Regions from separate parts of the Desulforamulus ruminis DSM 2154 genome, predicted to be linked through region 3. Evidence: riboswitches for the same ligand, from Rfam matches in the RefSeq annotation. Region 3 holds a riboswitch; each other region holds the start of a gene.

Region 1 (10,050 bases), 1.3 Mb from region 3:
GATCAGGAAATTAAAAGCCAGGCCCAAGAGGAAGGAATGATCACCATGCGGGAGGACGGCATACGCAAAGCCATGGAGGGAGTCACCTCCCTGGCGGAAGTGATGCGGGTAACCTTTACCGGGGAGGAAAAACCATGAACCTTATGGAGTCCATACTACGGGTCGGTTCGGAAATTGGGGCTTCCGATATCCATATTACCGTGGGCCGGCCGGCCATTTTCCGGATTAACGGTTTGCTGCAGTCCCTTGATCCAGGGGTTGCTTTAAAGGGCAGGGATACGGATTTTCTGCAAAAAAAGCTGCTGCCCGCGGACACCCTGGAACTGGGCAAATCCATGATGGATGAGGCCCAGTTCCAGAAATATCTCGAATGGGGAGAGGTGGATTTTTCCTACTCCATTGCCGGGGTAGGGCGCTTTCGGGTCAATGTTTTTAAACAGCGGGGCTCACTGGCCATGGCCATGCGCATTATCCGCACCCAGATTCCCAGTCTGGGTGAGCTGGATCTGCCGGAGGTTATTGGCAGTCTGGCCAGAAGGCCCAGGGGCCTGGTTTTGGTCACCGGGCCTAGCGGAAGCGGCAAGTCCACCACCCTGGCCGCCATGGTGGATCTCATCAATTCGGAAACCAAATCCCATATCATCACCCTGGAAGATCCCATTGAATACCTTCACTTTCACAAACAAAGCATTGTCAACCAGAGGGAAATCGGGCTGGACGCCCTTTCCTTTGCCAAGGCTTTGCGGGCGGCCATGCGGGAAGACCCGGACGTGATTCTGGTGGGAGAAATGCGGGATCTGGAAACCATCGGCACCGCCATTACCGCCGCCGAAACCGGACATTTGGTATTGGCTACCCTGCATACAACCGGCGCCGCTCAGACCATTGACCGGATCATTGATGTGTTTCCGCCCCATCAGCAGCAGCAGATCCGGATCCAACTGGCCAATACCCTCCAGGGAGTGGTCTGCCAGCAGTTGCTGCCCCGCAGGGATGATACCGGCCGGGTGGTAGCCTTGGAAATTATGGTGGTCACTCCGGCCATCCGGAATTTGATTCGAGAGGGGAAAACACACCAGATTTTGTCACAAATCCAGATCGGGGGCAAGTATGGTATGCAGACCCTGGATATGTCTTTAAGAAGCCTGGTGCAAAGGGGGATTGTCTCCCTGGAAGCGGCGGGGGAAAAGGCCGGAGACATAGAAATAATAAACAAACATAATTTATAAATTTGGCGCAATTTTCTTGACGAAGCTCCAGAATATGATTAAAATTTGTCTATAAGCAATAATTGGAAAAATTAAATACGAAAAGGCAAACCTAGCGAAAGTTAGGGACGCAAAGCCACGGGCCTCATTTTCATGTGGCGGCCGGGCTGCCGAAATTTTGAAATTCCAAGCATCTGCTTGGGATTTTTTATTATGTATTGCCGAGGTGATCTATGCCTTTTTTTGAATTTAAGGGAAGAAGCCCGGAGGGGAAAGCGGTTAGCGGGATGCTGGAGGCTGCTTCCGCCAGTGATGCCGTCAGCGGTATTCGTGCACAGGGTGTCTTTGTAACCGATCTATCCGAAGCGAGGCTGGAGAAAAAACCCAAAAATTCACCCGCCTTTACCGGCCGGCTGAAAATAACCGTTGGCGGGAAAAAGGTAAAATTGAAGGAACTGGCCACCTTTGCACGGCAGCTTTCCACCCTGTTAAACGCGGGCATTCCCTTAATTCACTGCTTGAACATTGTCAGCAGCCAAACAGAGTCCGGGGTTTTGAAAGGAGCCTTGGAGCAGGTGATGACCGGCATCGAAGAAGGAAATACGCTGGCAGATTCCTTTGCCGGGTTTCCCCATATCTTCCCGGAAGTGTTTGTGTTTATGGTGAGGGCGGGGGAACTGGGCGGAGTGCTGGACGAAGTTCTTGAGCGGGTGGCGGAACAGTTGGAACGGGAGCACGACCTAAACGAAAAGATAAAATCTGCCATGACCTATCCCGCCGTGGTACTGATTTTTGCCCTGGTCGCTCTGGTTTTTCTGATGACCTTTGTTTTGCCCAGAATTATTGCCGTCATTGCAGACATGGGCGTGCCTTTACCACTTCCCACCCGGGCGGTAATGGTGGTGAGCGGACTCTTAACCCATTACTGGTACCTGCTCCCGGGTTTGTTTCTATGCCTCCTGCTGGGGTATAAATACTTCCGCTCCACCCCCTGGGGCCGGGAAAGAATGGACTCCGCCCTTCTGAAAATACCCCTCTTCGGGCCGGTCTACCGGAAGGTGATTATTGCCCGTTTCTGCCGGACCCTGGGCACCCTGTTGGAGGGTGGGGTTCCCATCATTCAAGCCCTGGAAGTGGTTAAAAAATCTTCAGGAAACATCATTGTGGAAAAAGCCTTCAGCAAGGCCCAGGAAAGTGTTCAGGACGGCCGGGAACTATCCAAGCCCCTGGAGGAATGCCGGATTTTCCCGCCCATGGTGACTCGTATGATCGCTGTGGGGGAGGAAACCGGGGCTCTGGATGATCTTTTAGAACGGATTGGAATATATTATGACAAGGAAGTAAGTATCGTCGTGGGCCGGCTGTCCAGTGTCATTGAACCTTTGTTGATTGTTTTCCTGGGCTGCATTGTCGGGTTTATTATCCTGGCCGTGATGCTGCCCATGATCAGCAGCATGTCCCAGGGATTGGGTTAAGGGATTAAGCTGTCGGAGGTTGGCTATGAAGAGAAAAAATGGGAACAGGGCTTTACCCTGGTGGACAACTGTGTGGCAATTCAGTTAGTTAACATAAAAAATAAAATAGGGGGAAAGCGGGATGTTAAAAAGAAGAATTAAAAATCAAAAAGGATTTACCCTGGTGGAACTGCTGGTGGTCATTGCCATCATCGGCATCCTGGCGGCGGTGATTGCGCCCAATGCCTTTAAAGCGGTGGAAAAAGGCAAAGTGGCGGCGGCCGAGGCGGATTTTAAAGCAATAAAAAGCGCGGCGCTAAATTATTATACGGATACCGGCGTCTGGCCTGTAGATGGAGCCGATTCGGACGGATTTATTAGAACATCCGATGTTGACGGCTGGAACGGTCCGTATCTGGAAAGATGGCCGTCCAGAAATCCGTGGGGTGGAGACTATAATTTTAGAAATGGAGTGCCTGTATCTGATACATCCATATCAAACCACTACAAATATCTTGAACTTGATGATTTGACCACTGACGCTAGAAGCCGTTTGGAAGCGGACCTGGACGGCGGAACCGCTAGCGGTACCACGGGCGTTGTGAGGTATAACGGCGATACTGCAACTACGGTTTATCTCGTCATTTCAACGGAATAACCAATATTTTTCCCAACGGATTCTTTGAATAGGGAGGTTTGCTCCTTGAACAATCATAAGCAGGTTAAAAGCAACAAAGGCTTTACCCTGGTGGAGCTCTTGGTGGTCATTGCTATTATCGGCATTCTGGCGGCGGTGATTGCGCCCAATGCCTTCCAGTCGGTGGAAAAATCCAAGCTGACCAAAGTAATTCAAGACTGCAAAGCCATTGAGGCCTCCGCCTTAAACCATTATGCCGATACCGGTCGGTTCCCCGAGGTTTATGCGATGAACCAGCCCAATATGCAGGACTTTCTGGTGGAACCCGGCTCCGGTGAAACCGGCGCCGGAAGCAACGCCAAGGAGGGCTGGAACGGTCCCTACCTGGAACGTTGGCCCGTCAATCCCTTTAATTCCGGCAACCTGGCCAGCGAACAGGATTACCAGTGGGATTACCGGCGCATTGACGGCCACGACAATTTTGTGGTGGAAGTCTCTTTGAACGGTGTGGAAAACTGGACGACTAAGGCGGAGTGGATTGACCGGACCATCGACAACGGGGACGGTGCTACCGTCGGTAAGATTCAGTGGAATAATGAGTGGATCAACTGGGTGGCGGCCCAGGATGCGCCCCGGAGCGGAGCGGCGGCCCATTAATACAGGAATATTATGTTAACCAAGCGGCAGGTGGTGGAAGATGCTCCACAGGCGAAAAGTTTTAACCAATGGCGGCTTTACCCTGGTGGAGGTTTTGGTGGCCACCACCCTGCTGGCGATGGTGGTTCTGGCGGTGGCCAATGTGCTGATTACCGGCCGGCTGGCCGCCGGGACCTCCAAACAGCAGATTACCGCGGTGAATTTGGCCCAGGCGGTGCTGGAAGAGCGGCTGGCCGGGAGCGACCCCGGTCCCTCGGTTGCCGCTTCTCCCCTGGATGGAAAGTCCGGATACCAAGCCTATAAAAACTATTTCTACCAAGTTGAGGTGGACCCGGAGCCGGTGATCCAAGGGAAACGGGACGCCGATTTCTATGGCCTCACGGTTCATGTTTACTACCAGGACCCCGGCAGTTCCCAGGCCCGCGGCAAGGTAACCCTATACACACTTAAGCGCAAAGGCTAAGGTGAGACGATGAAGCGCCTTATCAGATTATTAAAAGAAGAAAAGGGTTTAACACTGCTGGAGCTTTTGGTGGTGACCGGTTTGCTGTCTGTTTTATTAGGGACAGCTTATTTCTTTTTATATCAAACCGGCCTGCTGGCCGGGAAGGAGTTCTTCCGGGCCGACGTGCATAACGACCTGCGTCTGGCTGCCAACCGCATTTCCCGGGACATCCGCCAGGCAGTGGAAATCCAGCCGGCGGGCCAATTCACCGATTCCAGCTGGATTGCGGTTAAACGGGTGCAGTTGGATACCCGGGGAACAAAGGATACCAAGGATGATCGGGAGATTATGAAGGAAGTCAAATACTCTCTAGATCGGACGGACCGGGAAATTGAATATGCGGTTCGTAACGAACTGGGCTTTGCCGGAGTTAATCCCATTGCCAACCATGTCCTGGATTTAAAGTTCAGCCGGCAGGCGGATGGAACCGTCGTTATCACTATCACCGGGGAAAAGGACGATACAGACAAGAAAGAAATTACCACAGTACCCCGGCAGTACGACCGGGATCCCTACCGGTTTACGGTTTTGACCAAGGTCACACCGAAAATGTTCAGGGAGCGGTAGCATGAAAAAGGGATATTCAGGAAATCAAGGGGCAGCTCTGCCGGCAGTAATTATGATCACTACCCTGTTGATGATCCTAGCGGGGATTTTTATTCAAGTGGCCCACCAGGAAAGACAAAGCAGCGCCGATGAAGTGAATATGACCAAAGCCTTGTACCTGGCGGATGCGGGAGTGGAGCTGACCCTGCAGGAACTGCAGGATTTGGAATGGGGTTGGAGCAAAACCGAGGGAAAAGTCTTTTATTTAAACAATGACGACCCGAAACAGGAGGTTGAGATAAAGTATCTCCCGGAAACCTCCGGTGCGGAAAAATGGGATTTTGAATCCACCGGTAAATATAAAGATCAAGAGGGACGTCTGCTCAGCGCCAAAATCCTCTCAGCCACGGTGCAAAAGTCCCTGACGCCGCAAACATACATAGAGGAGCGATCTTTTACTGCCGGGGTGGACCTCGGAAATGAAGACCTGGCCGGAACCTATTACCACCAGGGGGACCTCACCCTTTCCGGTATCTACCGGGGTCGCTGGCTGATTGCAGTGGACGGCAACGTTACCATTGAGGGAGATCTGAAACCCCCCGACCCCTGGCAGGAATATAAAAAGAAGGACCCGGGACCGGGCGAATCGCCGGAAGTAAAGCATAATGTTTTCCTCATTATCAGTTCGGGAACGGTGGAAGTGCTGCCCGGCAGCACCGGAGAGAAGGAAGTTTGGACGGTGATTTACGCCAAAAATTTTATCGAACGCCGGAACAGCAACACCTTGGGGGAAATTACGGCCGGTACGGTTTTCCGGGAAGACCCAAAGAAAATGAAGGTCGAGGAACAGCAAGTTGTTGAGGCCTTTGTCCAGGAAACGAAAAATCCCAATGATTCCTTTGACTTAGATTATCGGGCGGTGCTGGTTCGCTGGAGAGAGAAATACCCGGTGTTTTAACATTTTTAGCAAAAGGGTTTGGAGGAGTTAAAGGACCGTTCACGAATTTTTTCTTCAGAAAGGTGAGGGGCTATGAAAATCAGCTCCCGGGGCGGTTTTACCCTGGTGGAAATGATCATTGTACTGGGCATCATCGGAATTCTTTTGGCAGTAACCCTCCCCTCCCTGCAAAGAGAGATCGGCGCCTACCGTCATGAAAGGGCCGCCCGGCAGATGGTGGCGGACATCAAACTGCTGCAGCAAAAAGCCCTGCTGGAAAGCTCGGCCTATTACTTGATCAATCTTTACGCCGCTGATCAGGGCGACTTTTATCAGCTTAAGGACACCAAAAAAAACACAATCTTAAAGACAGTACGCTTACCCCCCAATGTGCAATTTTTACAGAGAAGCGGCCTTTCCCTGCCCATCGGCGCCGGCGGCTCCATTAACAGTGGAGCCGGATTAACCATTGGTATTCAGCAGAAAGAGCTGAATAAAAAGTATTATGTTGTCATTTCTCGTGTAAGCAGAGTCAGACTGTCTGAAGTTAAGCCCGATGAAAACGAATAAGCGCAATGGAGAAAAAATATGCAGCTTTGGAAAAGCCGGAGCATTAACGCGGTGGATCTGGGCCACCACAGTATCAAAATCATTCAATTGACCAAGAAGGGGCAGGCCCTGCAGGTCAGCCGGCAGGTCAGCCAGCCCGGACCCGGGTTGGAGGCCCTGGAACGGGGCAATGTAACGGAGCTTGCGGCCTCTCTCGGGGAGGCCGCAGTCAGGGCCGGGATAGACGGCGGCAGGGTCATTTCCTTTATCGGCGGCCACCATGTGATTATCCGGCAGATCGTTACGCCCCAAATGCCGGAGGATGAATTGCAGCGGGCGATGGTTTGGGAGGCGGAAAAACTGATTCCCATCCCCACCGCCGAACTGGAAGTCCGACCGGTGGTGCTGGAGAAAAGTCCCGGTGACACGGGGGATTATCTGCAGTTGAACGTGCTTCTGGCGGCGGTTTCCAGAAGCTTGGTTTACCGTTTTCACGAAATTTTCGACCGGGCGGGACTCACCCTGACCGCCGTGGACCTGCCGGCCCTGGGCCTGTGGCGGGTATTTCACCGGGAATATGGGTTCCCGGAAAGGAAGAATATTCAGGCGGTGGTGGATATCGGCAGCCGCACCTGCCAGTTCATTGTAATTAAACAAAATGTGCTGTCTTATGTCAGGACCTTGGGCGTGGGGGTGGGGCGTTCCGATTCCGCTCCGGGGGAGGAATTTACAGCAGGCCTGCCGGATCCCGGGGAAGGGAGCGGCCTGCCGGAGGTTTATCAGCAGGCCGGGGCCGCCAGCGAGCAGTCCTTTCCCTCCGGAGCAGGGGACTATTTAGAACTGGTGACGGAAATCAGGCGCTCACTGGATTTTTACCGGCTCCGGGAGCGGCAGTGGCAGATTGAGCAGTTGGTGATCACCGGCGGGGGAAGTCAACTGAAGGGACTGGCGGATATCTTAGCCCTTGAACTGGGCATCCCCGTAAAGGCCGGTTATCCGCAATGGCAGGGGAACAGCGGCGAAATGCAGTCCCTTTCTCCTCAGTTTTCCATGGCCTTTGGTCTGGCCCTGAGGGAGGTATGGTCGTGAACTACCGCATCAACCTCCTGCCGGTGGAACTTCAGCCCAAACAGCCGGTAACGTTGAAGAAATTGAAGGTTTACATAATATCGGCCCTGGTAGTTGGGGGCTTGGGTTTCTTTTACGGTTATTTTATGTGGCAGCTTCGTTCGGTTCAGGAAGAATTACAGGCCCTGCAGCCCCGGCAGGAGCAACTGGAACAAATAGAAAGCCGTATTCGTGCCAGGCAGCAGGAAAAAATTCAAATCCAGGAGAAGATGAGCGTTTTAAACGGCCTGCTGGAACAAAGAAAGACCTGGCCCAAGTTCCTCCTGGATTTAAACGACCATGTCCCTGAAGGGGTTTGGATCAGTACTTTGTATCTGACCGATGGATCTCTGCAGCAAGAAGGTTCTGACGGGGATGGGCAGAGCAAAGAAGAAAAGGATGCTCCGGAAAAAGAAGACGCTGTTGATCAACCCACGGAGAAAGAAAACCAGAAGGAAGAAGCAGAGGTGCCGGAATCCTCTCCCAATCAAATGTTAATTTTGGGGGGGAGTTATTCTATGGAGGAAATTGGAAAGTTTATCTTCAGCCTGAATCAAATGAGTTATTTTTCCGAAGTTCGCTTAGAAAAAATAACTATGAATGAAGAGGGGAGATATACTTATCATGCAATGGCTTTCCTGAAGGAGGGTCAGCCATGATGAAATTGCAGCTTACCCCCAGGGATAAAAAAATACTGATGATTTTTTTGCCCTTTTTTCTGGTCGCTCTTATTTTCTGGTTCATTTTATTCCCCCAGATTAAAGCCTATAGCTTGGTTCGCGGGGATCTGGCAGAGGCGCGGCAAAAGGTTGGCGTATTTGCAGAAAGAAGTCAGCAACTGGAGCGGGAAACCCAATCCCTGAACGAAGCCAAAGCACAATTCGGGGATGTGAAGAATAAATTTACGGCCACTATGCAGGACGGCCTCTTCATTGTGAATCTGGACCGCAAAGTCAAAGAGGAAAAAGTAATGGTGTACACCTTTAACCCGCTGGGCATTCAAAAGCATCCGGAATACTGGGCTCTGCCGGTGGAAATGATCATGACCGGGGACTATAATCAAATAATTGCGGTGCTGGATTTTTTAGAAAACCAAGTCAATCTCACCGAACTGCGGGAAATCTTTATTTTTTCATCTTCGATTGACGAAATAGAATCTGAAGGATTGAAGGTATCCTTTTCAACAGATAATATTCTTGACTTAATCAGGGCCCATGAGGGTTATGTGGGAGTCCGTCTGATCCTGATGCTTTATTCGGAGCCCTCACCCAGGGGCAGGCTGTTCCTGGAAGACATTCAACAGTGGCAATTTGGCAGGAATAATCCTTTTAAGGTCTTGCCCAATCCCAATGCCCAATATTTATTGTATCCCCTGCTGATCCCTTATAATGAAGAGGAGCCGCTGCCTTCCTCCGAGGGCGTTCCGGTTTCTCCAGAGCCGGTTTGGGTCCGGAATAACGCCGGAAACGGCTAGAGTTTGAAAGCCCTCCTTTTTCTTCAAGCCTTATTTGTATAAACATCCCCGGGAAAGTAGACAATAAATGGGTAAAAGACTAATATAATACCAGGATCTTCTTTAGGAGGGATTTGCTTGGTAGATCAACAAATTTTAAAGGAAGTATTGGGGGTTGCCCTGTCCAACGGCGGCGACTTTGCGGATATTTTTGTCGAGCAAAAACGGGCCACAGGAATTGGCATGGAAGCGGGAAAAATTGAAAGGGTTCAATCGGGTCTGGACGCCGGAGCGGGGATCCGGGTCCTTTCCGGAGAAGCCACCGCCTATGCCTATACCAATGACATCAGCAAAAAGGGTCTGGCGGAGGCGGCTCAGATTGCCAGCCATGCCGCCAAAGGCGGGAAGAAGGATGTTAACATCGATCTCACCGCCATTCAGCCCCTGGTCAATTTTGAGTTTAAGCAACGTCCGGAAGACATTAAAACCGAGGAAAAGGTCTCTATTGTCAAAGCAGCGGAAAAGGCCGCCCGGTCGGTGGATGAGCAAAAAATCAAGCAGGTGATTGTAGGCTACGGGGATTCGGTGCAGCAGGTGGTCATGGCCAACAGCAACGGCAACTATGTGGAAGATGAAAGAATCAGAACCCGCATGGTTGTAAATGTGGTGGCTTCCGACGGAGAAACCATTCAGACCGGCTACGATGCCGCCGGCAGCCTCTGCGGTTTTGAACTGTTTGAACGGTATAATCCTGAAGAGATTGCCAGGCAGGCTGCGGGCCGGGCTGTCCGGATGTTAACGGCCCGGCCTGCCCCTGCGGGCAAAATGCCGGTGGTGATGGCCGGCGAAGCCGGGGGAACCATGGTCCACGAGGCCTGCGGACACGGCCTGGAGGCGGATCTGACCCAGCGCCATCTTTCGGTCTATGCCGATAAAAAAGGGCAGCAGGTGGCTTCGGAGCTGGTTACCGTGGTGGATGACGCCACCCTGCCGGATC
Region 2 (10,050 bases), 1.3 Mb from region 3:
GGTATGAAACTTGATATTTCTCTGAGGTGTTTTGGTAATCATGGTTATGAGAAAGACAGTATAGGACCATCTCAATCCGTTCTTGCCAACTGGTAGTGCGCCCTTTAGTCATAGCCTTGGCTCCTTCCGATGGGTAGGATTTAAAACTGCTATGATTATTATACTTGTTAATCCACCTTGCCAGTTGTGTCCGACTCGCTATTTTATACTTATCTATAATTTGATACTGTGAGTATTCGCCCGAAAGGTAATCCTGAACGGCTTGAAGTTTAAGTTCTGGTGAATATTTATTAAAATGGGTTTTTATTTCTAGCCCTTCATATCCGTACAATTCATAACGATGTCGCCATTTAACCAAGGTAGTCACACTAATATCATATTTTTTAGCTATCTCTACACAGGTAGCCTGACCTGTTTCAAGTTCCTGTAGTATTGCTAGTTTCTCTGCTGCTTTGTATTGATTTATTTTTGACATTAAAATGCTCCCCTCATGATAGCCGGTTTTTTTATTTAACCTGTCTACCATATGGGGAGCATATCATTTTTTCCACAGCCCTTTTATTTTGGTAAGAAATGGTGCAGGGGAAGAACAGCCGTGATGATACTGTCTAAAGAATGAACCCGGTTGCGGCCTTGGTGCTTGGCCTCGTATAGGGCCCTGTCGGCAGCCTGGATCAGGCTGTCCGGGGAGGCTTCCCCAGTGGGTACTGTGGCTGCCACGCCCAAGCTAATGGTTACATAAGAGCTTATCTGGGAGCCTTGATGGGGAATCTCCAGAGCTTCAATACCGGCCCGCAACTTTTCCGCCACTACCCGGGCCCCCTCTAAATCGGTTCTGGGCAGAACCACGGCAAACTCTTCCCCCCCGTAACGGGCGACCAAATCTCCGGGACGGTTCATGATGCTGTCCAAGGTGACGGCTACCCTTTTCAGGCAATCATCACCCACCTGATGACCGTAGGCATCGTTAAAATTTTTAAAGAAATCAATGTCCACCATAATTAAAGACAACCAGGAGGCATCCCGGGAAGCCCGCTGCCATTCCATGTAAATAAATTCATCAAAATAACGCCGATTAGGGATCCCTGTCAGGGCGTCGGAGGTGGATAACTGCCGTAATATTTTGTTTGAATCCGTAAGGTATTTGGTTTCCCTTCTGATCCTGCGAACCATGGGCCGAAAAATAAAAAGGGCCTCTCCTATCAGTACCAGCAGAGTAAGGATCAAAATGATTTTTTCCAGGTTTTTCAGCCGGGTTATATCCCTTTCGCTTTGTTTCTGATATTCCTTAACCACGGTATCCAGGATATGAAGCAGTTCCCCCTGGGAAGCGGTAAGAACGGATAAGAGGTGCGGGTTATCTTGGGTAAGCCGGACATCCGGTTCTTGGACCAGGGATTGGGCGGATGCCAGGTATTGGCGAAGCTGGAGGTCCAGGGAGTTGGGCGAGTTAAAATAAATGGCTTTTACTTCTTCCGGCAGTGGGACAGTCATTTCCAGCCCCATATCCCCCTGCATCAGTTTTTCATGGGAATATTTCATTAAGGCCAGGGTTTCCGTCAATTCGTTGCGGATTTGTTCCCGTTCGGAGGGTTCCGTGCTCTCAACCAACTGAAAACAAAGTAAGGCCGTTTTTTGCGACAGCATTCTTTGACGCCCGCTGACATTAATAACGGCTGCGCTTGCGGCCTGGGTCTTTATGAGCTGGTGCAGATTAAGATAAGCGGTAATGGATAGAAGGGCGATGAATCCCAGGGCTAATAGGTATCTTTTAGTTAACCCGTTTATTTTTAGACGGATGTTCATATTTTTTATACCTTTTTCAATAGAGTGCTTTTTGTGTTGAGGCCTCCAAATACCTTAAAATACGACTAGAAATCGGCAAATTCCTCCTTATAACAAGATAGTTCTATAATTTTAACGTCACTCGGGCTGAAATAAAAGTTGTAAAAAGGTAATTGGAGGTATTATGTGGAAAATGTTACAAATAGTATTTTTTCCAGGGAGAATCAGGAATGAACGGGATTTTAATCATGGACAATCAGCCAAGGAGCCGTTTAACGGTAAAAAGCATGTTTGAGGCGGGAGGCTTCCCGGTGAATATTTTGGAAGCTGCCGACGGGGATGCGGCTGTACAGATACTAAAGAAGCAGCAGGTTGACTGTGTTTTAATTGATTACCTGCTTTTCAAAGAGAATAAGCACTTGATCCTTAAAAGCCTGCAGGAACAAAGGGTGGAAATTCCGGTTATTATGTTAACTGAGGGCCGGGATGAACCGCCGGCGGTTGAAATGATGAAATCCGGCGCGGCAGATTATCTAGCCAAGGACCGGCTGTCCCCGGAGATTCTGATCAGAGCGGTCCGGCACGCCATTCAAATTAGCCAAGCGGAGGCCCGGGCTGAAATGGCCCGGGAAGCCCAGCGCAAGACCGAAGCCTATACCCGGACCATTATTGAAAATATTCCGGATGCCATTATTACCATCGACGGATTGGGCATCATCAATTCCTTTAACCCTGCTGCGGAAAGAATGTTTGGCTATCCGAAGCATCAAATGGTCGGTCAAAATATTCTTTTACTAATGGAGGGACACTTGGCCCGGGATATTTCCCTGAGGAGTTATCTGACCAAAGAAGGGACGGTCACAGAGTCCTTTGGCAAGCGCAAGGACGGTGGAATTTTTCCCATTGAAATATCCGTCAGCGCCATGAAGATAGGAGACAACAGCCGGTTTATTTTTATTATTCGTGATATTTCACCCCGTAAACGAATGGAAAGACGGGATGCGGTTTTGCATCAAGCGGCTCTAATGGTTCTAGAGGAAAAGCCGGTTAACGAAATTGTACAGTTTATCTCTCAGCAGTTGATTGACCTTTTTGCTATTGACGGGGGGTGGATCGGCCTGAAGGAACCCCAAGGGACGGTTCGGGTGATCGCCAGAGCCGGGGAGATTCTCCCCTGCATCAATGAGATCAGCCTGCGCTGGGATGATGTTTCCGGTGAACACGGACCCTGCACCCTGGCCATTCGTACCGGGCAGATGCAGGTAATGCAAAGGGGCAATGTGCTCTCCGGGTTTTGCCGGCAACAGGCCGGAGTGCACCGGGTCCGCTCCATTGCGGCCTTCCCTCTGGCCATCCGGGGACAGGTGCTGGGAGTGCTGGTTCTGTGTTCACGAAAAAAGTTCTTTTTCAATCCGGGTCTGATCACTCAACTGGACAATTTTTCCGGACAGGTGGCCATTGCTCTTCACGCCGCCTCTGCCCGCCAGCATCTTCTGTTACTGACAACCGCTTTAGAAGCAGCGGATAATGCCGTTGTTATCAGCGACCGGGAGGGGATTATCCAATGGTTTAATCCTTCCTTTTTACGATTAACCGGTTATTCCGCCGGGGAGGCACTGGGACAGAAAACCAGCCTGCTGAAGTCCGGAAAACAAGACCGTTTCTTTTACCAGGAGCTCTGGAAAAAGATATTGGCCGGCAAAGTGTGGCACGGGGAAATTGTTAACCGTCATAAAAGCAGTAATCATTACACAGAGGAAATGACCATTACTCCGGTACGGGATGAAAGAGGCGAGATTGTCAATTTCATTGCCATCAAACAAGATGTTACCGAACGGAAAAAAGCGGAAGAGATCCTGCAGCGCTATCAGCTTCTTTCCGAAAGGGTGAATGACATCATTTTAATGGCTGATTCCCATGGCCGGCTGATTGAGGCCAACGGTGCCGCCGAAAGGGCTTACGGGTACCGGCGGGAGGAATTGCTCTCTTTACACCTGGCCGATCTTCGGGATCCGGAAACGTTAGCGGTTTATAAGGACCAGTTGAAACAGGCGGTGGCCCGGGGGGCGCTCTTTGAGACCAGCCACCGGCGCAAAGATGGAAGCACCTTTCCGGTGGAGGTCAGCTCCCTGGGAGCGGTTATCGGCGGCAAGCAGGTGATTTTAAGTATTATCCGCAATATCACGGCCCGCAAAAAGGCGGAGGCGGAGATGCTTGAAGCCAGGCAACAATTGATGCGGGCGGAAAGGATGGCTTCTTTGGGCACCATGTCCGCAGGCATTGCCCATGAAATCAATCAACCCTTAAACTCCTTAAAAGTGATGGTAGACGGCATGCTGTACTGGTATAAAAGGGGAAGAATGCCCAGTATGGATAAAATGATGGATAATCTTGAAAAGATCTCCCAGCAAACCCTGCGTATTGAAAATATTATACGGAATATGCGTTCCCTTGTTCGCAGCAAAAATATGTCCGGTCTGCTGCCCTGTAATGTAAACCGTGCGGTGGAAGGGGCACTGGCCATGGTCAAGGATGAACTTTCAACCCATAAAATCAAAGTGATTAAAAACTTACAAATGGATTTACCCCCTATTTGTGGTCAGGAGACAAGGGTGGAGGAAATCATCCTTAATTTACTGATCAATGCCATACAGGCTTTGGATGCCGTAAAACTGCAAAAGAAAGAAATTTCTTGTGCCACCTGGCAGGAGCAGCACCGGGTTATTTTGGAGATCCGTGATACCGGTCCCGGGATCAGTCAGGAAATCAGCCCAAAAATATTTGAGCCTTTTTATACCACCAAACCGGTGGGGGAAGGAATGGGCCTTGGTTTATCCATTGTCCACTCCATCGTGAATTCTTTAAACGGGCATATTTATCTTGCATCCAGCCCCAAAGGAGGAGCTGCTTTCCGGGTGGAATTTCCCTTATTCAGCTTAAGGGAGAGCAATGAGGAGTATGAACCGGTTGGTACGATTTGAACCGATTGGCCCATCTGTTTGAACTGATAGAGGCATAGTAACGATATTTACCAATCCAATGCCATGATCAAATCATTTAAAGATAAAGGGACAGGCGAAATTTGCTGAACCATGCCAAATAATGGCATGGTTTTTGTATGAATCTTTAAAGTTGCAGGTCTTGTGAATGAGCAAATTGGTGGGGGGATTGTTTGGCGATATCGTTTTAGAGTCAATTAAATGGATTTGTGACCGAAAATAAAAAGAAGAAGGAATTTTATAAAATAACGACATTTAAAATTTTTTGTGTGTATGAACAGAATGATGGGGGACTCGGAATGAGGTTAATGTTAGTGGATGACGACAGAGGCTGTCTGGAGGGACTTGCCAGTGCCATGGAGCCCTCAGGACATCGCCTGGAATTGTTTATGTCCCCGGGACAGGCGGTGGATCACTATTCCGGGGGGGATTATGATGTGGTGATAACCGATATTAAAATGCCTGAACTGGACGGCATTCAACTGCTAAAAAAAATCAAAACCCTGGATGATGACGCCCGTGTTATTGTTATGACCGGTTACGCGGATCTGGAGACAGCGGTGGCCGCTTTAAATAACGGAGCTTATGCCTTTTTATATAAGCCGGTAAATATTGCTGAACTGCTGGAAACCATTGAAAAAATTAGTGCTGAAATTGAGAACCGGGAAAGGATGGAAAAGGAACGGGATGATGAGACCATAGAATATACCAAACTCAAAAAATTTTACGCTGATTTACTCCAGTTGTTAAAAATCAAATAAAAAACTGTCACGCTTAAAACAAAGACTGTTGCAAAATGAACCATAGTGTCCATTTTGCAACAGTCTTTGTTTTCTAAAAAAGAATAGAACACGGATATTCCTGTTAGATCGAGTTATCGTCTACATGGCGCGCTATTAAAGCAGTTTTGCGATACTCCCTTTTTTAGGATGACAAAAGTAAAATGATATCAAGGTATAATCTGGGAGTTATATTCAAAAAATAATTGGTATGATTTTAAAAAACCTAATTCTTTAAATGGGATTGAGGGATTTTGTGCTTCTCAAGGGATAGAAAATTAAAATGAACCAGGCAAAATTAAAAAAATATAAATATTAGCAGGAAATTTTTTAACCCTTAAGAATTATTAATATGCAAAAAGTCTTAAATTTTGACAATTAATGTAAAGAAGAATTCATCTAAAGAAAGGTGATTATAAACTTGTCTGACGATTCCCAGTTTTCCTCAGTTTTATCAGAGCCCGTGCGAAAGGCAGAGCTTACCATAAAGTTATCGGAATTTGAAATTCCTCCCATGCGGGACGTCCTTTTGGTGGGGAAAAAAGCGCCCATTGGTCCGGAAGCCGTGCGGCGGATGGTGGATGCCCTTTCCCCGGAGCAATATGAGATTATCCGTATTGATCATTCGGTATTTGAAGCGGTGGTCATAAAAAATTCCATCACCAAACTCATGCCCAAGGAGAAGCTGCTGCCCATTATACTGGAAGAAGGGGAACGCATGGCTTCAGAAAATGCCTTATTAAAGGTCCAGCTCAACATTGTGATCCAAGTTACCAGAGGAGTCGATTTGTCGTGATCAGTGTAAAACATATCATGGCAGGACAACCCATTTCCGTTACCTCCGATGATTCCGTGCGGCGGGTGATCGGCTTAATGGAACAGTTCAGAATCGGCGGACTGCCTGTTCTTGATAATCAACAGTTAGTTGGCATTATAACCTCCCGGGATGTCAGACGAAGCCATCCAAACCGTCTGGTGGCGGATTCCATGAGTACAAAGGTTGTTACCATAGAACCTCATTTTTCTTTGTGGCAGGCTAAAAAGCTGATGGATGACCATGGCGTGGAACGGCTGGTGGTCATGGAAGCAGGGGCCATGGCCGGACTGGTCACCAAGACAGATTTGATTTCCGAACTGGGTAAGCATGTGGATGCTCTTACGGGACTCTACCGGTCGGGCTATCTAAATCATAAAGCCCTGGAACTTTTGGACAACGGACAAGAGATGGTCGTCATTTTTTTGGATTTAAATCATTTTGGTAAAATTGATAAGGATTTTGGCCATGTCATTGGAGATGAAATATTACGTCAAACGGGTCAAGTACTAAAGGATTTAATGGAAAACAACAGGGACTATCTTTGCCGCTATGGCGGGGATGAATTTGCCGTGGTAACCTCCAAACCCTGGGAAGAAGCAAAGAAACTGGCGCAAGAAATGATTGACGCTCTGGTTTCCCAGGCCTGGCCTCAAAATATTGAAGTTACCGGCACCGTTGGCATGGCCGGTGGACGCTTAGGACCGGACGCTTCCGACAGAAATAAGATCTGTGCAGTTTCTACGTTGATTAATCAGGCCAGTTTAACTTCAACCCGCGCTAAAAAAGAGGGCCTTCCCCTTGGTGAAGCCGGGTGGCTGGAACTGTAGCTGTTAATGATAAAAAACGTCTTTATTCGCAAACCATGCTCATCGGAAAGGCATGGTTTGTTTTTTTGTAAATAAAAGTTTTTATGAGGGAGAGGTAGGAAGCAATTGATTTATAAAAACTATTTGTATAGAAATTATTCATTGTATTTTAATACTTATTTAATGTGAATGGTTTTCATATTTCTTTATAATATCTCACAGGATATAATATTTAATTAAAGGTTCTGCATATCCTTTATCTGAATTCATAAATTAAATAAGCCACGCATTTTCCGCACGGCTTTCAGCATAAAAGAAGTGAGTAATAACACCTGGAAAGAGGAACTTAGAGTCTGATAAACTGCCGATAATCGTCGATGGCATCACCTTGTTTTTCAAAAACCAGATTAAATTCTTTAACCAGATAAGGATCAAACTGACTTCCTGAGCAGCGATTTAATTCATCCAATGCTTCACGAAGGCTTTTTGTCTTCTGATAGGGACGGAGAGAGGTCATGGCATCAAAGGCGTCTACTAGGCTAATAATCCTGGCTTCTAAAGGAATTTCTTTTTCCTTCAGCCCCGAGTAGCCAAAACCGTCCCATCTTTCGTGATGGTATTTAACAATGGGAAAAAGAAAATGAATTTGGTAATACTGATTAATGACATTCACTCCGTAGTCACAGTGCTTCTTGACCTCAATAAATTCTTTTTCGGTCAGTCTGCCCTTTTTGTAAAGAATACTGGGTTGAATGAAGCATTTTCCAATGTCATGTAAAAGTCCGCCAAGAGCAATGTTTATGGACTCTTCTTTAGAAAGTCCTATTTGTTTTGAAAGTATATAGGCTAACAACCCAACTCTCTTGGAATGAAGAATTAGGTTTCTTGGCATGGTTAAAAGTAATTTCTTAACCGTTGGTAACAAAAAAGACCCTCCTCTATGATAAGCCGGAGGGCTATCCTACTTCCTCCGCAACCTGGCAATCTTAGCATATAAAACCTGCCTTAGATCCATGGCTTTGCGTCCCAACCTTTCGGATGGTTTGCCTTTTGGATTATAAAAATACTTTAAGCAGATTATACAACACATAGTTGCAAATTTCAACGAAAAATTAACAACCAGTTGTCGGAGGTTATCATAGTGACATTAGCAAAAATATTGGGAAATAACCTTAGAATGATTCGTTTGAGTAGAAATTTGTCGCGCAAAGATGCGGCGAAATTAGTCGGTCTTTCCGGGTCATATTGGGGTTATCTGGAGAGGGGAGAAAGAAATCCAGGCTTGGATGTCATCGAAAAAATCGCCCAGGTTTTTAATATCAGTCCCCATATTTTATTTTTAGGGGATGATGCGGAAATGAATTTAGAAATGGGAAATAAAATCGAGAAATTAATATCCTTAGGAGATCAACATAAAAAATTTCTCTATAAAGTGATGGAAGCTTATTTTGAAACTTTAAATAACTCTAAAGGTCAATAATCGTTCTCATTCATTTTATATCCAAAATTTATTATACATTATGTAAACTTTACTTCCGACAAATAGAAGGCTGCCATTACTGGCAGCCTTCTGCGGTAAATTCTTTAGTTAATTTGTTTAAAGCCCTTTTTTCAATGCGGGATACATAAGAACGGGAGATGCCTAAAGTCCGGGCAATCTCGCGCTGGGTTTTCCGCGCCGTAGCGCCCAAACCAAAGCGCATTTCCAGCACCTTCTTCTCCCGCCGGTTTAAATGATGCACCTTTTCCAACAAACGCCGCTTTTCAAAGTTGTTCTCTACCAGATCCGCCACGACTTCCGGATCCGTCCCTAAAATGTCGATTAAACTAATTTCATTTCCTTCCTTATCTACACCAATGGGGTCGTACAGGGAGACTTCTGCTTTGACCTTTTTAATAAACCGTAAATGCATTAAAATTTCATTTTCGATACAACGGGCCGCATAGGTAGCCAGACGGGTGCCTTTATCCGCTTTAAAGGTATTTATAGCCTTAATCAAGCCGATGGTTCCAATGGAAATTAAATCATCCACGTCCTCACCGGTGGAGTCAAATTTTTTTACAATGTGGGCCACCAGACGCAGGTTCCTTTCCGTCAATACATTTCTTGCCGATTCATCCCCGCCAGCCAGGAGTTTGAGATAATGGGCCTCATCCTCTTCGCTGAGGGGATGGGGAAAGGTATTGTTGGAGATGTAGGAAACCACCGCCAGCACGCCGTTGACAACCGACAGGACTGAGACAGTCCACAGGCCGGGCAACATCAAGTAATCCCCCCTCGTAATTGAGTCAACAATATATGTTATGTGGGAAGATTTCTTTGGTGTTTGTCCGGAGGCTGGGATTGATATCCGGGTCGACCCGGGATAAAGTTTGGAGGCCGATCCATGGTGGCAAAGTTGACGAATACTGCGAAATAAAGGTAAAATAGGCACAGTTAATTCAATGGTTGGATCATTTTATTGTAAAGCGGGTAATCAAATGCTTTCTAAACTTTATCCCAAGGCCTATGTCACTTCTCTTTTTGACATTGACCCGGAGAAATTGAAACAAAGGGGCATCAAAGCCATCCTCTTTGATATTGATAACACCCTGATCCCCTGGGACCGGAAAAATATGGACCCGGAAATTGACCGGTGGTTTAGAGATTTGTGCCGTCAGGGTTTTAAGATTTGTTTTGTATCCAATAATAACCAAACCCGGGTGGAAGCCCTCTCCTGTTCCCTGGAGGTGCCGGGTGTTCATAAGGCCGCTAAACCCCGCAGAAAAGGATTGAGAAAGGCCCTGAGCCTGCTGGGTACGGAAGTGGGCGAAACCGCGCTGGTGGGGGATCAGGTTTTTACGGATGTCCTGGCCGGCAATCG
Region 3 (10,050 bases):
TTAATCCGCCTGGCCATCTTTGTGATGCCTCTGGGCGCCAAGTTCTGGGCGCCCTGGATTGCCGTGCTCGGAGTGGCCGGGGTGGCTTATGCGGCCTTTGGAGCCCTGGCCCAAAAGGACTTGAAGTATGTTGTGGGGTATTCTTCGGTTTCCCATATGGGTTACGTGCTGCTGGGAGTGGCCTCCCTGGGGGTCATCGGCGTAAACGGCGCCGTGGCCAACATGTTTGCCCACGGCGTCATGGCCGCCTTGTTCTTCTCCATGATCGGCTTCATCTACGAAAAGACGCATACCCGTTGGATTCCGGATATGGGAGGCTTGTCACACTATGCTCCCCGGCTTTCCGTGGGCTTTATGATGGCGGCCCTGGCTTCTCTGGGACTGCCCGGTTTAATTAGTTTTGTCCCGGAATTTACCATTTTTGTGGAATCCTTTAAGGTGTTTGGCTGGCTGGCTGTGCTGGCCATCGCCGGGATCATTATTACCGCCCTTTACGTGCTTAGGGCCGGCGCCAATACGTTGTTCGGACCCGCCCGGCCGGAATTCAGCGGCATAAAGGATTTAAAGGGTGCGGAGCTGGTTCCTTTGGTGGTCCTGGGAGGGGTTCTGGTCATTGGCGGGATCTTGCCCTCGCTGCTCTTTGATATGGTAAACAGCGGGGTGGAGCCTATTCTGGTGCATATCAGTGAAACCCTGCAGATGGGGGGGCGGTAATCATGCAAGTGGATTTTACTCTCTTAACTCCTGAATTGGCAACCTTTATTCTTGGCTTGGCCACCTTTCTGCTGGGTTTGCTGGTTCCCGGCGGTTCCCGCAAAGGTCTGGGCAGTTTTGCCGCGGCAGGACTGCTGGTGGTCCTGGGGATTACGGTGCTTTCCTGGGATACCCGGGGCGTACTCCTGCAGGGCATGTATCTAGTGGATGCCTACGCCCAGTTTTTTAAAATATTGTTTTTGGTGTCCGCCATCCTGGTTATTTTGGGTTCCATCCGCTATATCGACGAGCAGGTGGACAGTCACTTTGAGTACTACCCCACGGTGATCTTTGCCACCCTGGGCATGATGGTTATGGCTTCGGCGGGAGATTTTATTACCCTGTATATGGGTTTGGAACTGATGACCATTTCCTTCATTATTTTGGTGGCCCTGCGGACCTGGGACGGCAAATCTCTGGAAGGCGGCCTGAAATATATTTTGCTGGCCGGATTGTCCACGGCCGTATTATTGTACGGCTTGAGTCTGATTTACGGGGCAACGGGCACCATTATCATCCGTCAGGTGGCGGCAAGTTTGGACTTTGGCTACTTTTCACCCCTGTTGGTGATCGGCCTGGTGATGCTGGTGGCCGGCCTGGGGTTCAAAGTTTCGGCGGTTCCCTTTCACATGTGGAGTCCGGATGTATACGAGAGCGCGCCCACGCCGGTGACCTCTTTTCTGGCCGTAGGTTCCAAAGCAGCGTCCTTTGCGGTGCTCCTGCGGTTGTTTGTGGACGGTTTGCCTGCTTTGCATCCTCACTGGGCCATGCTGGTGGCGGTGTTGGCGGCTTTGAGTATGGTGCTGGGTAATCTGGTGGCTATACCCCAGACCAATATTAAAAGAATGCTGGCTTACTCCAGCATTGCCCAGGCCGGTTATATACTGGTGGGGTTGGTTACCGCCAGCGAAGCAGGAATTAAAGGGGTTTTGTTTTATGCCTTCCTGTATGTTTTTGCTACCATCGGAGCCTTTACCGTGGTGTCGCTGGTCTATAATAAAATAAAAAGTGATGAGATTGCCGATTATGCCGGACTGGTTCAACGGGCGCCTCTGGCGGCAACGGTGATGCTGATTTGTCTGCTGTCCATGGCGGGAATTCCGCCCCTGGCAGGCTTTGTAGGGAAGTTTTATCTTTTTACGACCATCATCCAAGGTTATATGTGGCTGGCCTACCTTGGTCTAATCATGAGCATGGTATCCGTATATTACTACCTGCGGGTAGTGCTGGTGATGTTCCGGGACGACCCTGTGGACCTGTCTCCTTTGGAGATGGGAAGCGCAGCGAAGATAACCCTGTTGATTACCATGGTGGCAACCATTGTCCTGGGGATTTATCCGGGACCCTTGGCTGAGATCGCCAATATTGCAGCCCAATCCTTCTTTATGAAATAAAGCAATGGCTTTGAGTTGCAGCAGCAGCGAAAATCTCCCCCGGTGACACCGCGGGAGATTTTTTTGAGAGCCGTAAATATAAATCCTTTCAAGAATGCACCAAAAAATTAAAAAGCGGCAGGGGAAAGGAGTTTTCCAGAGAAAATTAGTTAAAAAACTGGAGAGGGTTTACCGATGGATGATACCCGTAAGGCTTTAGGAAACAGGGGAGAGGAAGTAGCGGCCGGCTTTTTGCGTCAACTGGGGTGGAAGATCATCGAAAGAAATTACCGCTGCCGCATGGGGGAATTAGATATGGTGGCCACGGATGATCAGGGCGTCCTGGTTTTTGTGGAGGTTCGCACCCGTTCCGGTTCCAGCCATGGGCTGCCGGAGGAGAGCGTCCTTTTGGGCAAGCAAAAAAGATTAAGAATGCTGGCCGAATATTATTTACTGCTTCATCCGGAATGGCGCAATAAACCCTGCCGGTTTGATGTTCTGGCCGTTCAGCTCGCTGCCCGGGGAGAAATAAAAACTGTCCGGCATATTAAAAATGCTTTTTAAATAATCCAAGGGGCTGATGCAAACAGATCCATAAAGGTTCTAATGCACAGCCCCTTCCTTGCACAAATAAAAGAATAGAACACGGATTCACACGGATTTAGTATATTAAAATCCGCGCAAATCCGTATAATCCGTTAAATCCGTGTTCTGTTGCTTATTAGACCATTGTTATCTACCGGTTTATTAAAAAGGAGCTTTGTCCCACTCTCTTATATTCTTTGAAATACTTTTATCAGTTAATTGGCTTGAGCATATTTACAAAAATTTTTGCACTCCGGAACGTAATGGGGAGAAATGCAATCTTCCGGGAAGCCGGGCAGGCTCTCATAACAGGCCGGCGCGTTGCGAACCCGGGAAAAGGAACAAGCTACACAGGCCGGGGTACAGCCGTATCTTAAGCATGCGCTGCCTCGGGTACCGAAATTGAACTCAAGGTAACAGCAAGGGGGTTTATCACATTTATGGAAAGTTAAATTTGGTCCGCCGCCCATTCTGATCCTCCTTGTTTATACATGATTTTATCCCGTTAACGAGGTCTTTTTAACTGTATGGTTCCCAGCACGAAAAAGGCAATGCCCAGTAGACAAAATTCAATACTACGTTCAACAAAAAAGCTAACCACAATAAATAACAATCCGGTGGTTCGGAGGGTTTTTGAAAGACTTCTCTGTTCCATAATAGATCACCCCCAGTTCGCGTTTAGCCTATGTTAACATGGACGGGCTGAAAAGAAAAGACGGGGATGAAAGATAAGGCTTTTTTTATTGATGCCACAGCAACCGGTTCTCCTGCAGCGAAGTTTTGATTTGCCCCTGTTCATATAAATAGGTTAAGTAAGCCATGACTGTGGTCCGGTATAAAAAGAAGAGGCCCGGATTTGAGGTGTCGATTTCCAAATGGGAACATAATTTGGCCAGGAGATCTTCCGCCGAAAGAGGTTCCTTAAGCCAGTTGTTGATTAACTCCAGATGCTGTTGAACGGCAGCTCTGTTCTGAGCCAGGTCTTCATAGATGTGCCGGGCCGGCTGACCGTGGGAGGGAACGTACCAGTTGCAATGGATCTCCCCTAGTTTTTGTAAGGTATTCAGATATTCGGAAATATACACGTTATAGGGAATGCCGTGTTTTTGCAGCAGAGAGCTGCTGAGATAGGCGTCCCCGGTAAAAAGGACCCCGTCTGCCAGCAGACCGATCTGTCCCAAACTATGGCCGGGCAAATCAAAGACCTCGACATCCACGCCCGCTATCTGCCGGGCTCCCGCAGTTATTTCGCCGGTGACCCGGCTGGGCTTGGCCATGAGGAACTTGTTTTGGATTTCTTTCCAGGGATAAGCGCCGCCGGCCAGCATAGCGGGCTCTAGCAGGGGATTTTGAACAAAGGGCGCTTCCAGGGGGGAGGTATAGATGTCTGCTCCGGTACGCGACTGTAGAAAAGAATTTCCCCCGATGTGATCCGCGTGGGAATGAGTATTCACAATGGCCTTTATTTTTAAATTTTCTGCCTCAGCTTCTCTTAATAATTTTCTGGCTACCGATTCATCAATTCCGGTATCAATGACCACCGCATCACCGGATGAAGAGAGGATCAGACCTAAATTTGTCGGTCCCTGAAAAACATAGATGGAACCGGTTAGCTTTGTAAGGGGCACAACAAGACCTCCAATCAATATATAGATCATCGTAACATATTTTGCCATCTCCCGGCAACTTGATGTATGGGAACACTACAGCCGGGACCTTGGTCCCGGCTGTAGTGAAATCTAGTATTTGCAGTCTAAAAGCCGCAATTTTCCCCTGATTATGTTCCTGGCATTGCTCAGTCTGGATTTAACAGTGCCTACGGAACATCCCATAATTTGCGATATTTCTTCGTAGGAATGACCTCGCAGCTCCCGGAGGACAATTACCTTGCTGTGTTTTTTGGACAATGTGTTAATACAGGTACAGATGGTAGATTTTAATTCTTTATTAATGGCAACTTCTTCCGGAGAAGGCAGATTACCGGTCAAGGTATTGGTAAAATAGCCATTCTCAATGGTTCTTTCCAAAGAAATCTCCGTTATTTTTCTTCTCCTGCTCCTCAATTCGTCATAACAACAGTTTTTGGTGATATGGATCAGCCAGGATTGAAAGGAAGAAGTTTGTCTGAGTTTTGTGATATTCAAATAGGCCTTTATAAAGACTTCCTGGCAAATATCCTGAGCATCATGCAGGTTGCCCATCATTCTGTAAGCGATAGAAAAAACCTTGGGTTGATACATTTCTATTAATTGATTAAAATAACAGTTCCTTTCGCCTCTTAAAACCTTTTTAATGATCGGTTCCTCAACTAACATTCTTTCCTCCTAGCAACATCTTATAAACAATTTAAATTATAGAGTTTAGATAAAACAGGAAAACGAAGCGATAGGGGAGTTCTCTCTTATCTATGCTCCCGTCAGTTGACAGCTTAAGTCGAATAATAATGATTATAATAAAATAATTTTGTGCAAGAAGGCATTTGTTCCAAATTAACTTATTATTGTTACCAATAAAGTACATACGGATAACAGAGAATAAACTGCGGAGAGATGTAGAAGATAGGTCTTTTTATTTGGGTACGCTAAACTTTAATTTCAAAAGAACAGGATATGCATCCGGAGCATATCCTGTTCTTTTATCCCTGTAGCGAAAAAATATTAATCGGGACAAAATTACATGGATTGAATACAAGCCAACAACGAATCAATCGAATATTTATATTTGAGAAATATATGATATGAGCATAACGCCTGGTAAGGGCATGCTCTCCATTATGAAGATGCTTTAGAGCATTCAAACAAAATCCGTGGTAGAAATGGTTGACATCTTCTTTGTCCTGAAAACTAGCCAACCTTGCCAGCCCGTTTCCCTAAAAATTGGTCTTAATCAAAAAATAGGAAATATAAAAAGTGGTTTAAAGGTCGCTAAATTATACATTGAATCCTGCAACTTGACTTTGCAGTTTATTGGCTATTTTGGCCAGTGATTCCGAAGAGGCATATACTTCTTCCATGATGGCGGTTTGTTCCTCAGTGGAAGCGGCTACATTTTGGATGCCTGCATTCATCTGCTCAGCGGCAGATACTACATCCTGAATTCGGGTCGTAAGACTTTGAACCGAATCAATAATGGTGTTAAATTTAACCCCCACATTTTGTACAACGTCTCTTCCGGACTGAACCTCGTCTGTACCTTGGTCAATGGCCTTTATTGCCTGTTGACTTTCCTTTTGAATTTCTTGAATTATTTGAGTAATATCTTTCGCCGCATTGGCTGACTGTTCAGCCAGTTTGCGCACCTCTTCGGCCACAACGGCAAAGCCCTTGCCTGCATCGCCGGCTCTGGCGGCTTCAATGGCGGCATTTAAGGCCAATAAATTGGTTTGATCGGCAATCCCCGTAATCAGGTCAACCATACGCACAATTTTTTGGTTTTTATCATTCAGGTTTTTAATAACCTCTGCCACCCGGTTAGTGGAATTGGCAATGACCTTGAATTGTTCCGTAACCTTAACAATCTCACCTTGCCCGTCATTGGCATGTAAGGCTGCATCATCCGAAGCCTGGGAAATCTCCTGAATATTGGCTGTAACGTGTTCAACGGTGGCGGAAATTTCATTCATGGTTGAAGCGGTTTCCGTGGCGCTGGCGGAAGTTTGCTGGGACTGATTGGAAAGCTCGGTAGCCATGGTGGTGAGACCGCTTGTGGCTTGCGTTAAACTTTGAATAATGTCTTTTAAATTGTTTTTCATGTTATTAAAGGATTCGGATAAAGAACCAATCTCATCCTTGGTGCTAATTTTAATATCCTCTACTGCCAGATCCCCTTTAGCAATATTTTTGGCGCCTTGTTCAATTTCTTTAATAGGGCCAATGATGCTGCGGATCATATAAAAGGCGGAGGCAATACTAAGGAGACAGGCAATTATAATGCTGGTGGTGGTGGAAGCTTTACTTTGCGCGTAAATGCGCTCGCTTTCACTGCTGGCCTTATCGGCATTGCTCTGGTTGTATTTTAATAATGCGTCGGACGCATTCCGAACGTAACGATACAAAGCGGCACTTTCATTCATTAAAACATTTCTCGCGGCGGTTTCATCGTTTTCCCGGCTAAGCTGCAAAAATCTTTCCTGGGATTCCTTATAATTAGTAATTTCAGATTCCAGAACAATGTAAAGGTTTTGCTCTGTTTGGTTGGTGTCTTTGTTAAAGTAATTCATGTGCTCGCTTATTTTTTGCAGATTAGCGGCCATCACTTCTTCACTGGCTTTTTTATTTTTTTCTAAGGGAGAAAGAAGGTGTTCATATTCTTTGGAACGGGTATCGGATATGAGAGAGTTAATTTCTTCCGAATGGTGAACTCCGGGCAGCCAGACATTGGTGATCTCCGATGCTTTATCACTGACGGTTCCTAAATTAATGTTGCTTAAAATACCTGAGACGGTAATGATCAGGAGCAAAAGACCAAAGGTAAATACCAGTTTCTTTTTAAGGGTTAGCGAGATAAATCCGATTTTGGGAAAGAATTTTCTTAGATTCACTTTATTCATTTTTTGGTATCCTTTCAATTGTTTTAAGATACTAGGTCATAGGTATGACCACACAAACAAGGTTAAAGCTTATTAATCTTGAAAAAGATGCATTTCATTCCTCCCTCCTCTAAAGGTATTAAACATTAAAAAAGGGCCTGAAAAATCAGGCCGCTTAACGCAGAATTTCTTTAAGCAACCTGGCAACCATAGCATTTCTGCCTTAGGCCCATAGCTTTGCGTCTCTGCCTTTCGACAGATTTGCCCGATATTTAACAATTAGCTATATTAAACAACAAATTATAAAATCCTTTTATTTTTAATAAGTTTTTTATATAAAAAAATACATTTATTTTAGGTTATTGGATTTTGTCTTTTCTACTGCCCTTTTCCATACTTCCAGGTACGGTTTAAGAAGAGGGCTGTTTCTGTTTTATAAACCGGTAGCCCTGGCGGGAAAGAATTGCAACTGCCTGTTCAAGCCGGTCTTCTTTAACCAGCAAATAGTCCGTGTCATAGGTTGAGATGGCAAAGATGCTGATGCCTGCCTGGGCCAGAGGGAGGGTCAGCGAGGAAAGGACGCCGGTTAAAGAAAAGTCCAGAGGTCCTTCCACCTTGAGACAACGCCAGTTTCTTTCACAGTTCAGGGTCTCGGGTGTACTTTCCTGGGGGCACACCAGGGAGAGTTCGTCCATGGTTTTGGTAATAGAAAAAAACTTTCCCCCTACAGCCCAGTGGGGAAGGGCTGTGGAAGGAGGGAAGCGACACACGGCAAAGGTGCCTTCTAATAGAGACAGATTTAACATTGATTTATACCCTTTCTTTATTCCTTATTTTCCTGCATATACTGGTCCAGCTTATCCAGGCATTGGGGCAGATTTTTTCGCCCAAAGCCAATTCTAAAATTTCGTTGGCCAAAATCGTAATAATTTGAAGGGAGCAGAAGAACGCCTTTCTTTTGCACCAGATCCAGGCAGAAATCCTCCACCGAGGCTTCCCAGCGGATGCTGGGAAAGGCAATGGGTCCCGCCTTTGGCTTTTGCCAGAGGAATTTATCACTATACCGGGTAAAGAATTGATCCAACAGAAGCAGGTTTTCCTGAATAATGTCCAAATTTCTGCAGGCCAGCTTGTCCCGGTGTTTTAGAGCGATCAAGGATAGAAACTCGCTGGGTGCGCTGTTGCAGATGGAAGTATAATCCTTAAAGGAGGCCATACGACGGTAAATTTCACCATTGCGGGTGGCAATCCAGCCGATGCGCAGCCCGGCCAGACCGTAGGTCTTGGACATAACACCCAGGGATACGGCGTTTTCATAAAGGTCGCAGGCGGCGGGCAAACGATCTGCCGCATTGTATTCCAGAAAACGGTAGACTTCATCGGAAAATAACACGATGTTCCTGCTTCTGGCCAGTTCAATGAGAACATTCCATTTTTCCACCGAGGGCGTATAACCCGTTGGGTTGTGAGGGGCGTTGATAATAATGGCCCGGGTGTTGGGCCGGAGACTGCCGGATAAAAAATCCAGGTCCAGCTCCCAATTATCTTTCTCCTGCATTTCCCAGCGGGTAACTTCACACCCGATAGAACTGGCCACTTCTATGAGGGACTGATAACAGGGGTACTGGACAATAATATGATCCTTTTTTTCCAGGGCGGCATTCATAAACAGAAAGATGGCTTCCTCCGCCCCGGAAGTGACCAGGACATTTTCTGCGGAAACCTGGGTATAGATATCGGCAATGGTTTGCCGCAATTCCGGGTTTCCCGGCGCCTCGGTATATCCCAGCCATTGATTCTGAAACCTCTCAAAGGCGCTTTCACCTTCCAGGCTTAAAATTTCTTTAATGGTAAAGGACTCACAATCGGAACAACACAAAAGATGAGGGGCATTGAATTCATATTTGGCAAAATACCTTTCCAGCTTAAAATCCGGCAGCTTCAATTCCGTTCCTCCCTTTTTAATATCTTCTCGGGTTTACAATACCCCATTTCGAGACCGGAAGAGTAAATCCTTTTTATCCTGAATTTAGAGATGATTTTTGCGATAAAGTCAGGATTCGACAATATCTCCAAAGGTTTCTAAATCTGCGGGGCGGAATATTCTTAATAGGTTATTAGGATATGTGGTCAAGAATTTGGGGGAGAAGGACTTGCTGGCGATTATTAACAGTGTGGCGCTCCAGGGTCTTAAAGGGCAGAAAATCAAAGTTGAGGTTGATGTGTCGAACGGGCTCCCTGCGTTGGACCTAGTTGGTCTACCGGACAGCGCGGTGAGAGAGGCTAAGGACAGGGTACGAACGGCAATAAAAAATTCCGCTTTGGAATTCCCGGTAAAGCGCATTACCGTCAACCTGGCTCCGGCTGATATTAAAAAAGAGGGCCCTGTTTATGATTTGCCCATTGCCGTCGGTATCCTGGGAGCTACCGGACAAATCCATGAAGCCTTGTATTCCGGCGTGGCCTTTATCGGGGAACTATCCCTGGACGGCTCTGTAAGGAGTATTCACGGCGTGTTGCCGTTGATTTTAGCTGCCAGGAAACTTGGTTTAAAGGGCGTTGTGATCCCCCGGGAAAACGCTCCGGAAGGGGCGCTGGTGGAAGATATGGAGGTGTTTGCCGTTTCTTCCCTGGCTGAACTTGCCTTGGCTTTAAGGGGTGAAGCGGAATTGGAGCCAGTTAAAAAAGAAGCTTATCCATACCGGCAAGAGCAGCCTCAGACAATCGTTGATTTTGCAGATGTTCAGGGGCAACTGACGGCGAAGCGCGCCCTAGAAGTGGCCGCTGCCGGAGGACACAATATTTTGATGA

The links. Region 3 has a riboswitch for cyclic di-GMP ahead of DESRU_RS09280 (methyl-accepting chemotaxis protein). Riboswitches for the same ligand answer to the same signal wherever they lie in the genome.
Region 1: it holds a riboswitch for cyclic di-GMP, as region 3 does, so the genes downstream of both, DESRU_RS15720 (type II secretion system F family protein) here and DESRU_RS09280 (methyl-accepting chemotaxis protein) in region 3, are expected to answer to the same signal.
Region 2: it holds a riboswitch for cyclic di-GMP, as region 3 does, so the genes downstream of both, DESRU_RS15775 (HD-GYP domain-containing protein) here and DESRU_RS09280 (methyl-accepting chemotaxis protein) in region 3, are expected to answer to the same signal.

The regions. Positions count from the first base shown of each region.
Region 1 is NC_015589.1:3,163,037-3,173,086, reverse strand. It holds gene DESRU_RS15730 (GspE/PulE family protein) at 1-138, shown strand, start outside; gene DESRU_RS15725 (type IV pilus twitching motility protein PilT) at 135-1,229, shown strand; cyclic di-GMP riboswitch class I at 1,304-1,383, shown strand; gene DESRU_RS15720 (type II secretion system F family protein) at 1,442-2,683, shown strand; gene DESRU_RS15715 (type II secretion system protein) at 2,805-3,320, shown strand; gene DESRU_RS19990 (type II secretion system protein) at 3,366-3,956, shown strand; gene DESRU_RS15705 (type IV pilus modification PilV family protein) at 3,997-4,419, shown strand; gene DESRU_RS15700 (prepilin-type N-terminal cleavage/methylation domain-containing protein) at 4,429-5,028, shown strand; gene DESRU_RS15695 (PilX N-terminal domain-containing pilus assembly protein) at 5,030-5,965, shown strand; gene DESRU_RS15690 (pilus assembly FimT family protein) at 6,038-6,514, shown strand; gene pilM (type IV pilus assembly protein PilM) at 6,533-7,582, shown strand; gene DESRU_RS15680 (PilN domain-containing protein) at 7,579-8,259, shown strand; gene DESRU_RS15675 (hypothetical protein) at 8,256-9,074, shown strand; gene DESRU_RS15670 (TldD/PmbA family protein) at 9,192-10,050, shown strand, end outside.
Region 2 is NC_015589.1:3,179,278-3,189,327, reverse strand. It holds gene DESRU_RS21155 (helix-turn-helix domain-containing protein) at 1-475, opposite strand, end outside; gene DESRU_RS15800 (diguanylate cyclase domain-containing protein) at 559-1,806, opposite strand; gene DESRU_RS15795 (PAS domain S-box protein) at 2,016-4,766, shown strand; gene DESRU_RS15790 (response regulator) at 5,084-5,545, shown strand; gene DESRU_RS15785 (hypothetical protein) at 5,985-6,359, shown strand; gene DESRU_RS15780 (CBS domain-containing protein) at 6,356-7,207, shown strand; gene DESRU_RS15775 (HD-GYP domain-containing protein) at 7,533-8,111, opposite strand; cyclic di-GMP riboswitch class I at 8,155-8,244, opposite strand; gene DESRU_RS15770 (helix-turn-helix domain-containing protein) at 8,328-8,666, shown strand; gene sigK (RNA polymerase sporulation sigma factor SigK) at 8,743-9,450, opposite strand; gene DESRU_RS15760 (YqeG family HAD IIIA-type phosphatase) at 9,668-10,050, shown strand, end outside.
Region 3 is NC_015589.1:1,835,332-1,845,381, forward strand. It holds gene DESRU_RS09250 (complex I subunit 4 family protein) at 1-714, shown strand, start outside; gene DESRU_RS09255 (NADH-quinone oxidoreductase subunit N) at 717-2,147, shown strand; gene DESRU_RS09260 (YraN family protein) at 2,322-2,690, shown strand; gene DESRU_RS20830 (hypothetical protein) at 3,217-3,366, opposite strand; gene DESRU_RS09270 (MBL fold metallo-hydrolase) at 3,452-4,339, opposite strand; gene DESRU_RS09275 (RNA polymerase sigma factor) at 4,451-5,026, opposite strand; gene DESRU_RS09280 (methyl-accepting chemotaxis protein) at 5,641-7,278, opposite strand; cyclic di-GMP riboswitch class I at 7,431-7,515, opposite strand; gene DESRU_RS09285 (ACT domain-containing protein) at 7,650-8,045, opposite strand; gene DESRU_RS09290 (aminotransferase class I/II-fold pyridoxal phosphate-dependent enzyme) at 8,063-9,184, opposite strand; gene DESRU_RS09295 (YifB family Mg chelatase-like AAA ATPase) at 9,366-10,050, shown strand, end outside.